3 regions of the Phreatobacter oligotrophus genome follow, and region 2 is predicted to be linked to each of the others. Evidence: predicted binding sites of a transcription regulator. Region 2 holds the regulator's gene; each other region holds the start of a gene.
The links. The regulator PhoB, encoded in region 2, activates phosphate uptake and scavenging genes when phosphate is short. The targets are predictions, from matches to a motif close to TGTCATNNANCTGTCAT.
Positions count from the first base shown of each region.

Region 1: phnC (phosphonate ABC transporter ATP-binding protein) is a predicted target of PhoB. The motif match lies at 1,537-1,553, and genes of this name have one in related genera.
Region 3: C8P69_RS15495 (UDP-2,3-diacylglucosamine diphosphatase) is a predicted target of PhoB. The motif match lies at 1,591-1,607, and genes of this name have one in related genera.

Region 1 covers NZ_PZZL01000005.1:245,781-249,050, forward strand. Annotated here, with positions in the region: gene C8P69_RS13395 (bifunctional acetate--CoA ligase family protein/GNAT family N-acetyltransferase) at 1-685, opposite strand, end outside; gene C8P69_RS13400 (LbetaH domain-containing protein) at 870-1,484, opposite strand; gene phnC (phosphonate ABC transporter ATP-binding protein) at 1,692-2,498, shown strand; gene phnD (phosphonate ABC transporter substrate-binding protein) at 2,525-3,270, shown strand, end outside.
Region 2 covers NZ_PZZL01000001.1:725,431-728,700, reverse strand. Annotated here, with positions in the region: gene C8P69_RS03645 (ABC-F family ATP-binding cassette domain-containing protein) at 1-1,421, shown strand, start outside; gene phoB (phosphate regulon transcriptional regulator PhoB) at 1,427-2,131, opposite strand; gene phoU (phosphate signaling complex protein PhoU) at 2,172-2,876, opposite strand; gene C8P69_RS03630 (ATP-binding protein) at 3,011-3,270, opposite strand, start outside.
Region 3 covers NZ_PZZL01000006.1:217,289-220,558, reverse strand. Annotated here, with positions in the region: gene C8P69_RS15505 (M3 family oligoendopeptidase) at 1-718, opposite strand, end outside; gene C8P69_RS15500 (class I SAM-dependent methyltransferase) at 842-1,522, opposite strand; gene C8P69_RS15495 (UDP-2,3-diacylglucosamine diphosphatase) at 1,705-2,532, shown strand; gene C8P69_RS15490 (glycosyltransferase family 4 protein) at 2,538-3,270, shown strand, end outside.

The DNA.
Region 1 (3,270 bases), on a different contig from region 2:
CGGCGCGGGCCGAGGCCATGAACTTGCGCACGTCCTTGATGGCCTCGATGTAGACGAGGATGGCACGGGTCCGGTAGTCGGCGGCGAAATAGTCGAGGCAGTCGCCCGTATCGACGTCGAGCTGGTCGCCGAGGGTGACGACCCCCGAGAAGCCGATATGGCGCACCTCCGCCCATTCGAGCAGTGCGGCGGCAATGGCGCCGGACTGCGAGATGAGGGCGAGCGAACCGGGCCGCGTCTTGCGCGAGGAGAAGCTCGCATCCACCCCGCCATGGGGCGCGATGACGCCAAAGCAGTTGGGCCCGACGATGCGCAGGCCCTTGTCGCGCACGGCGCCGGCAAGACGGCCGCTCGCCTGCTCATAGCCGTCGCGCTCCAGCGCCGAGATGACGACGGTCGCGGGAATGCCGAGCCGTGCCGCCTCCTCGACGAGTCCCGGCACCGTCGCGCCCGGCGTCGCGATGACCGCGAGGTCGGGCGGTGCGGGAAGATCGGCGAGCCGCGCATGGGCTTTCACGCCCCCGACGACGCGATGCTTCGGGTTGATGGGGTAGAGCGTTCCGGAAAAGCCCGCCCGGGCCATGTTGGCCATCAGCGCCTGACCCATCGAATGCGGCCGGTCCGTCGCCCCGACAATGGCGACAGAGCGCGGGGCGAAGAACCGGTCGAGGCGGTAAAGCGACATGGAACGTGGTCTCCGTCGGGGGACAGGGCAGAGGCCGTGCGCCACTCTAGGACGCGGGCCGCACCATCGGAACCCGAGAACCGCCGCACTCTCCCGTCCACGGCGTCGCGGGGCGACGACATGGATCAATGCTGCACCGCACAACAAGGCTTAATGAAGGCCGGCTGCGCCCGAAGGCCGCGACTCAGCCGCCGTGCTTCTCCAGGAAGCCCTCGACCGGCAGGGTGCGGAAATCCGTCAGGGCCTGCCGCAGCCGCTCGTGCTCCCAGTCCCACCAGGCGAGCGCCATGAGCCGCTCGGCCACAGCCTCGCTGAAGCGCCGCTTGATCACCCGCGCGGGATTGCCGCCGACCACCGTGTAGGGCGCGACATCCTTGGTGACGATGGCGCCCGCCGCCACCACCGCGCCCGTTCCGACCGACTTGCCGGCGAGCACCACGCCGCCATGGCCGATCCACACGTCATGTCCGATGGTGACCGCATGGGAGCGCCGCCAGTCGAAGAAGCCAGCCTCGTCCGGCTCGCCGTCGAAATAGCGCGAGGCCCGGTAGAGGAAGTGGCTCTGGCTCGCACGCTCCATCGGGTGGTTGCCGGGATTGATGCGCACATGCGAGGCGATCGAGCAGAACTTGCCGATGGTCGACATGTCGATCTGCCCGTCCTGCACGATGTAGGAGTAGTCGCCCATCACCGTCTCGGAGATCACCGTGCGCGCGCCGACCTCGGTGTAGGCGCCGAAGCGGCTGTCGCGGACGATGGCGGTCGGGTGGATGGAAGGCTCGAGGCCGAGGCGGCTCATGATGCGGCGTCCGTGGTCAATGCTTCAGCAGGCTGCCTTGGATGACGCCAACATGACGATGTGATGACAGTGTCCACAGTATTCGCTCTGGGAGCGCGGGCAAATCGCCACCCGGGGACTGTCACACGACTGTAATGCAGCACTCCTAGAGCCGACCCGAGAGAGTGTGGGCGTCCGTTCGGCGTCTGCCCGTCCCGGGAGTGTGCCATGCTGAGGATCGAAGGGCTGACACGGCGCTTCGGCACGATGACGGCGGTGGACAATGTGTCCCTCGAGATCGACCGCGGCGCCTTCATCGGCGTGATCGGTCGTTCCGGCGCCGGCAAGTCGACGCTGCTGCGCATGATCAACCGCCTGCAGGACGCCTCCTCCGGCCGCATCCTTTGCGAAGGCCAGGACGTCACCGGCCTGAAGGGCGCGGCGCTGCGCGACTGGCGCCAGTCCTGCGCCATGATCTTCCAGCAGTTCAATCTGGTCGGTCGCCTCGACGTGCTCACCAACGTGCTGATGGGCCGGCTGAACCATGTCGGCCAGGCCCGATCGCTGCTGAAGCTGTGGAGCGCCGAGGACAAGGCCATCGCCCTGTCCGCCCTCGAGCAGTTCGACATTGCCGGGCTCGCCGCCCAGCGCGCCGAGAGCCTCTCCGGCGGCCAGCAGCAGCGCGTCGCCATTGCCCGCGCCCTGGTGCAGGAGCCGCGCATCATCCTCGCCGACGAGCCGATCGCTTCGCTCGACCCGCGCAACACCCGCATCGTCATGGACGCGCTGCAGCGGATCAACAGGCACTACGGCATCACCGTCGTCTGCAATCTCCACTCGCTCGACCTCGCCCGCTCCTACTGCGACCGGCTGGTCGGCATGGCCCAGGGCCGCGTCGTCTTCGACGGCGCGCCCGACGCGCTCACCGATGACGTCGCCCGCCAGCTCTACGGCATCGAGTCCGGCGAGGTCCTCGACGGCCATACCCCCGTTCCCATGCCCGCGCCGGCGCTGCCCGCCGCGGTTCCCGCCTGAAACCCGACCGTTCGGAGATCTGACCCATGTTCGACCGCCGCCAGCTTGTCGCCGGCCTTGCCGGCCTGCCGCTCCTGCCCGCCGCCGCCTCCGCCCAGGGCGCCTGGCAGACCCGCTTCCCCGAGCTCGTCTTCGCCGTCATCCCGGCCGAAAACGCCTCGGGCACCGTCGAGCGCTACACCCCCTTCACCGAGTACCTGACCCGTGAGCTCGGCACCAAAGTGACCCTGCGCGTCGCCAACGACTATGCCGCGGTCATCGAGGGCCAGCGCGCCGGCAACATCCACTTCGCCTTCTACGGCCCGTCGTCCTACGTGCGCGCCCACACCGTCACCAATGGCGGCGTGGTGCCCTTCGTGGTCGAGGTCCTGCAGGACGGCTCGGTCGGCTACTATTCGGTGCTCTATGTGCGCGCCAACAACCCGGCGACCCGCATCGAGGACCTGCGCGGCAAGAACCTCTGCCTCGTCGACCCCAACTCGACCTCGGGCAATAACGTGCCGCGCTTCGCCATGTCGAAGCTCGGCATCAACACCCCCGACCAGTTCTTCTCCCGCGTCGTCTATGCCGGCAGCCACGAGAACGCCGTGACCGCCGTCATGCAGGGCACCTGCGACGCCGCCTTCAACTGGTGGAACTCCGAGACCGACTCCAACCTCAGCCGCATGGTGGCGAAGGGCATGGTGAAGGCCGAGGACTTCAAGATGATCTTCAAGTCCGACCTCATCGCCGGCTCGCCGGTCGCCTACCTGACCTCGCTGCCCGAGGAGGC
Region 2 (3,270 bases):
ATGCCATCGCGCCGGAGCCGGACGTGCTCATCCTCGACGAGCCGACCAACCACCTCGACCTGCCGGCCATCGAATGGCTGGAAAAGACGCTGAAGCGCCTGCCCTCGGCCATCGTCATGATCAGCCATGACCGGCGGTTCCTGGAAAACCTGTCGCGCACCACCGTCTGGCTCGACCGCGGCGTCACGCGGCGGCTCGAGAAGGGCTTTGCCCATTTCGAGGCCTGGCGCGACGAGGTGCTGGAGCAGGAGGAGAAGGAGCAGCACAAGCTCGACCGGCAGATCGCCCGCGAGGAGCACTGGCTGCGCTATGGCGTCTCGGCGCGGCGCAAGCGCAATGTCCGCCGCCTCGCCAACCTGCACACCCTGCGCAAGGATTTCCGCGAACACCGCAAGGCCGTCGGCACCGTGTCGATTTCGGTGAGCGATGCCGACCTGTCGGGCAAGCGCGTCGTCGAGGCGCGCGGCATCTCCAAGCATTTCGGCGACGGCGCGATTGTCGACAACCTCACCATCCGCATCCTGCGGGGCGACCGGCTCGGCATTGTCGGGGCGAATGGCGCGGGCAAGACCACGCTGGTCAAGATGCTGACCGGTGTGCTGCCCCCCGATTCAGGGTCGATCGAGCTCGGCACCAACCTCGCCATGGCCAATCTCGACCAGAAGCGCGACGAACTCGACCCGGCCATGCCGCTCGCCGAGGCGCTGACGCGCGGGCGCGGCGACTACGTGACGATCAATGGCGAGAACCGCCACGTCGTCGGCTACATGAAGGACTTCCTCTTCGCTCCCGAACAGAAGGGCACGCCGCTGGGTGTCCTGTCCGGCGGCGAGCGCGGCCGGCTGATGCTGGCGCGGGCGCTGGCAAGCCCGGCGAACCTGCTGGTCCTCGACGAGCCGACCAACGACCTCGACCTCGAGACCCTCGATCTCCTGCAGGAGATGCTGACGGATTTCCCCGGCACGGTGATCCTCGTCTCCCATGACCGCGACTTCCTCGACCGCGTCTGCACCTCGGTGCTGGTGAGCGAAGGCGCGGGACGCTGGATCGAATATGCCGGCGGCTATTCGGACATGGTGATGCAGCGCGGGGCGGGCGTCTCGGCCCGCACGGTGGAGAAGCCGAAGGCCGAGAGCGCCGCCGCTCCCGCGCCACGCACCGAGAAGCCGGCGGACCAGCAGCGCCGGAAGCTGTCCTTCAAGGACAAGCACGACCTCGACACCCTGCCCGCCCGGATGGAGGCGCTGCAGCGCGACATCACCAAGCTGCAGGCGATCCTCGCCGATCCCGGCCTCTATGCCCGCGACCGCGCCGCCTTCGACAAGGCGAGCGCCGCAATGACCAAGGCGCAGGGCGACTTGTCGGCGGCCGAGGACCGCTGGCTGGAGCTGGAGATCCTCAAGGAGAGCCTCGAGGCCTGACCGCCTCAGGCGGCGCCGCCGGCGAAGCGCTCGTTGAAGGAATAGCCCGAGCCGCGCACGGTGCGGATCGGATCCGCCTCCCGGCCGCGCTTCACCGCCTTGCGCAACCGGCCGATATGGACGTCGACCGTGCGCTCGTCGATGTAGACGTCGCGGCCCCAGACGCCGTCCAGCAGCTGCTCGCGGGTATAAACCCGGCCCGGCGACTGCATGAGGAATTCCAGCAGGCGGAACTCGGTGGGCCCAAGATTGATCTCACGGCCGGCGCGGTGGACGCGGCGCGTCTCGCGGTCGAGCTCGATGTCGCCGGACTTGAGGACGCTGGAGAGATGCTCGGGCTTGGCCCGGCGCAGCAGGGCGCGGATGCGGGCGAGCAGCTCGGGAACCGAGAAGGGCTTCACCACATAGTCGTCGGCGCCGGTGGCGAGCCCGCGCACGCGCTCGCCCTCCTCGCCGCGCGCGGTGAGCATGATGACCGGCAGGCGCTCCGTCTCCGGACGCACGCGGATGCGGCGGCAGAGCTCGATGCCCGAGAGGCCCGGCAGCATCCAGTCGAGCAGGACGAGATCCGGCACCGCCTCGCGCAACCGCACTTCGGCCTCATCGCCGCGCCCGACCACCTCGACCTGATAGCCTTCAGCCTCGAGGTTGTAGCGCAGGAGGACGGTGATCGGCTCTTCGTCTTCGACCACCATGATGCGTGCGGTCATCGCTCGCTCCGTTTCGTCGCAGGCCGTGCCCGTGCGGGGCTCACGCCACCGGAACCATGCTGATCGTGTCGAGCTTCGGGCGCTCGTCGACCAGGGCCACGCCATTGACCATGTAGTGGATGGTCTCGGCGATGTTGGTGGCGTGGTCGCCGATCCGCTCCAGGTTCTTGGCGCAGAACAGGAGGTGGGTGCAGGGACCGATGTTGCGGGGATCCTCGAGCATGTAGGTGAGCAGCTCGCGGAACAGGGAATTGTAGAGGGCGTCGATGTCGCCGTCGGCGCCCCAGACCTCGAGGGCGGCCGCGACGTCGCGCTGGGCATAGGCGTCGAGCACCTGCTTCACCCGCTCCATGGCGAGGCGGGCCATGGCGTCGAAGCCGCCGGTGACCTTCGGAAGCGACTGCGTGCCGTTCATGGCGAGAACGCGCTTGGCATTGCTCTTGGCGAGGTCGGCGATGCGCTCGAGGTCGGCCGCGATGCGCAGGGCGCCGACGATCTCGCGCAGGTCGATGGCCATGGGCTGGCGCTTGGCGATGATGAGGATGCCGACCTCCTCGATCTCGCGCTGCAGCGCATCGACCTGGCCATCGGCGGCGCGCACCTGCTGGGCGAGCGCGTGGTCGTTGCGCATGAGCGCATCGATCGACCCGACGATCTGCTTCTCGGCGAGCCCGCCCATCTCCGCGACGCGCTGGGCCAGGCCCTTGAGCTCATTCTCGTAGGCGCTGACGGTGTGTTCGGTCATGGCAGGCTCCAACAGCTGGCGGCCGGGTCGGTCCACGGCGACCGCGGGCCTCTTCTAGGCCCCTCCCGTGACGCATCAATGACACTTGTTACGCCGCGATTTCAATATGTTGACAGATTTACGACGAGCCGCCCTCAAACAGGGGCTGCGCCATCCGGCGGCGTGGCGGCGGCCGCCGTTTCATCGCTGGCGAGCTCCAGCCGGACCGTGAAGGCCGCTCCCTCCCCGGGCGTGCTGGCGATGGAGAGCTTGCCGCGGTGGCGGTTGACGATGTGCTTGACCAGAGCGAGGCCGAGGCCGGTCCCGCCCTTGTCGCGGCTCGATGCGACATCGACACGGTAGAAGCGCTCGGTGAGGCGCGGCAGGTGCTCGGCGGGAATGCCGGGACCGAAAT
Region 3 (3,270 bases), on a different contig from region 2:
TGAAGGTGACGGCGAGGGCCTCCGAGGCCTTGCGGCGGGTCTCCTCGGCGCTGTCCTGCAGCAGGTTCAGTGTCGGCTCCAGCGGCAGCTTCTCTCCGTCCACGTCGAAGCGCAGGCTCGCCATGGTCTCGTCGAAGAGGCGGTTCCAGGCAGCGCGGCCGGTCATCGCCTTCTCGTGGAAGAGCTTCTCGATCCGGTCGTCGAGCTGGAACGGCTTGTCCTTGCGGATGTCCTCCAGCCAGGGCCGATAGCGCGCCAGCGGCTCGCGGCTGATGGCCTGGTCGAGCAGCGTGTCGTCGATGCGGTTCAGCTCGAGGGTGAAGAACAGCAGGTGGGAGGAGATCGCGGTGATCTTCTCCTGGATGTCGCCGTAGAACTTCACCCGCTTCGGGTCGGTCGTATCGCCGGCATAGACGAGCCCGGCATAGGAGGCGAGGCGGCCGAGCCGGTCCTCCAGCCGCTCGAAGCGCGTCACCGCATCCATGAGGTCGGCGGTCGCGCCGGGGCCGCGGGTGACGGCCTCGAGCCGGCCCTTGAACGCGGCCTCGAAGGCCATGGCCTCGGTCTCGGCGGCCTGCAGGTCCTCGCCGATCGCCGGATCGTCCATGTCGCGGTACAGGGCGGTCAGGTCCCATTCCGGCAGGGCGCCGACGGCCTCGTCGGCGCGGCCGCGCGAGGCGGCGCTTTTCGAGGCGGCGTCGTTGACGGAGCGGCGCATGGGGGCCTCCTGAAGCTGCGGCGGACAGGAGGCTGTATGGGCGTTCCGTCCCAGCGGATCAATGTCCGCGGGGCTGGCCGAAGTCCTCTGGCGCGACCCGTTGCCGATCGGCAACGTCGGCGCTCAGCCCGTGGCGGCGAAGACCTGCGGAGCGGCGTCGGCGACGGTGCGCTTGCGGAAGCGGACCAGCGTGTAGACGCCGAACAGGGCGACGCGGCGGCGCTCCACCACCTCCATGCCGCCATGGTTTGCCGCCCAGGCCTCGAGCCGGTGGAAGGGGAATTCCGGGCGCAGGCCGAAAGCGTGGGCGTGCTTGGAGAACCAGCGCTCGACAGCGGCGGCGAGGCCCTTCTCGGAATAGAGATGGTTGACCAGGATGATCTCGCCGCCGGGCTTCAGCACCCTGGCGCATTCGTCGAGGACGCGCTCGGGACGCTCGACGAGGGTGATGACGAACTGCGCGGTGATGGCGTCGAACATGCCATCGGGAAAGGCGAGGTCATGGGCGTCCATGACCTGCACGTCCTTCACATGCGGGAAGGCGCCGCTCGCCATGCGGTCGCGGGCGCGGGCGACCATCGGTTCCGAGAGATCGATGCCATAGACCTCGTGGTCCGGGCCGTAGTCCTGGAAGGACAGGCCGGTGCCGACGCCGAGCTCCAGGATGCGGCGGCCGGCGCGCTTGGCAGCATCGGTCGCGGCGCGGCGGCCGCTCTCGAAGATGGGGCCGCAGACGGCGTCGTAGATCGGCGCCCAGCGCGCATAGGCGCGTTCCATCGTGTGGCGATCGAGATCTCCGGCCATGCGGCCCTCCCGGCAATGAGGCCCGGCCGAATCCCGGGCGGCTGAGGGCGGAGCGCTAGCAGCGGCGGACGACAGTTCGACGACAGGATGTCGCAGGCGTCTCGCGCCGCTCCGGCAACCTGTCACAAAAGCGCAGCGGGAATCTGGTCTGGCTCCCCGCAAACGATCTGGCGGAGCCACGCATGACGGTGAAGCGGCACAGGGCCCTGTTCATCTCCGACGTCCATCTGGGCGCCCGAGGCTCGCAGGCGCAACTCCTGATCGACTTCCTGCGCCACAACGAGGCGGATGTCGTCTATCTCGTCGGCGACATCGTCGACGGCTGGCAGCTGAAGCGCGGCTGGTACTGGCCGCAGGCCCACAATGACGTGGTGCAGAAGCTCCTGCGCATGGTCCGCAAGGGCAGCCACCTCATCTACCTGCCGGGCAATCACGACGAGTTCCTGAGGGACTATTTCGGCACGCATTTCGGCGGCATCGAGGTGATGGACCGCATCGTCCACGAGGCGGCCGACGGCAAGCGCTACCTGGTCATCCACGGCGATGCCTTCGACGTGGTCGTCATGCACGCCCGCTGGCTCGCCCATCTCGGCGACTGGGCCTATGACGCCGCGCTCTACTGCAACCGCTGGGTCAATTTCGTCCGCCGCAGGCTCGGCCTGACCTACTGGTCGCTCTCGGCCTGGGCCAAGCTGAAGGTGAAGAAGGCGGTGAACTTCATCGGCGCCTTCGAGGAGGCGCTGGCGCTGGAGGCCCGCCGCCAGAAGGTCGACGGCGTCATTTGCGGCCATATCCACCACGCCGCCATCAAGGACCAGCTCGGCATCCGCTACATGAATTGCGGCGACTGGGTGGAGAGCTGCACCGCGCTCGCCGAGAGTCACGACGGCCGCTTCGAGATCATCCGCTGGACCGTTCCGGTCGCCTCTCCGGCAAGCCTGCCGGAGGAGGAGCCGGCCCTCGTGCCGACGCCGCTCGCCATGCCCGGGCGGCCCAAGGTGGAGGCCTGAGGCCCATGCGCGTCGCCCTCGCCACCGATGCCTGGGCCCCGCAGATCAACGGTGTGGTCCGATCGCTGACCGAAACGGCGGCGGCGCTCGGCCCCCTGGGGCACAGCGTTGAGTTTATCACCCCCGAGGGCCTGCCGAGCTGGCCCTTGCCGACCTATCCGGACATTCGCCTTGCCATCGGCGCGGGGGCGGCGGTCGCCGAGCGGCTCGACCGCCTCGCCCCCGACGCGCTGCACATCGCCACGGAAGGGCCGATCGGTCATGCGGCGCGGCGCTGGGCCATGGCCCGGCGCCTGCCTTTCACCACGAGCTATCACACCCGCTATCCCGAATATGTGCGGGCCCGCGCGCCCGTCCCCGAAGCGTTGACCTATGCCTGGCTGCGCCACTTCCACGGGCCGGCCTCGCGCACCCTGGTGCCGACCGAGACCATGCGGCGCGAGCTCGCCTCCTGGGGCTTCCGGAACCTGTCGGTCTGGTCGCGCGGCGTCGATTCAAGGCTGTTCCGGCCACGGGACCTTGAGCCCGTCGCCTGGCCGCGCCCGCTGATGCTGAGCGTCGGCCGCGTCGCGGTAGAGAAGAACCTCGAGGCCTTCCTCTCGCTCGACCTGCCGGGCACCAAGGTGGTGGTCGGCGACGGCCCGCAGCGCGTGGCGCTGGAGCAGCGCCATCCCGAGGCCGTGTTCCTCGGCTCGCGCACCGGCGAGGCGCTTGCCGAGATCTATGCGAGCGCCGACG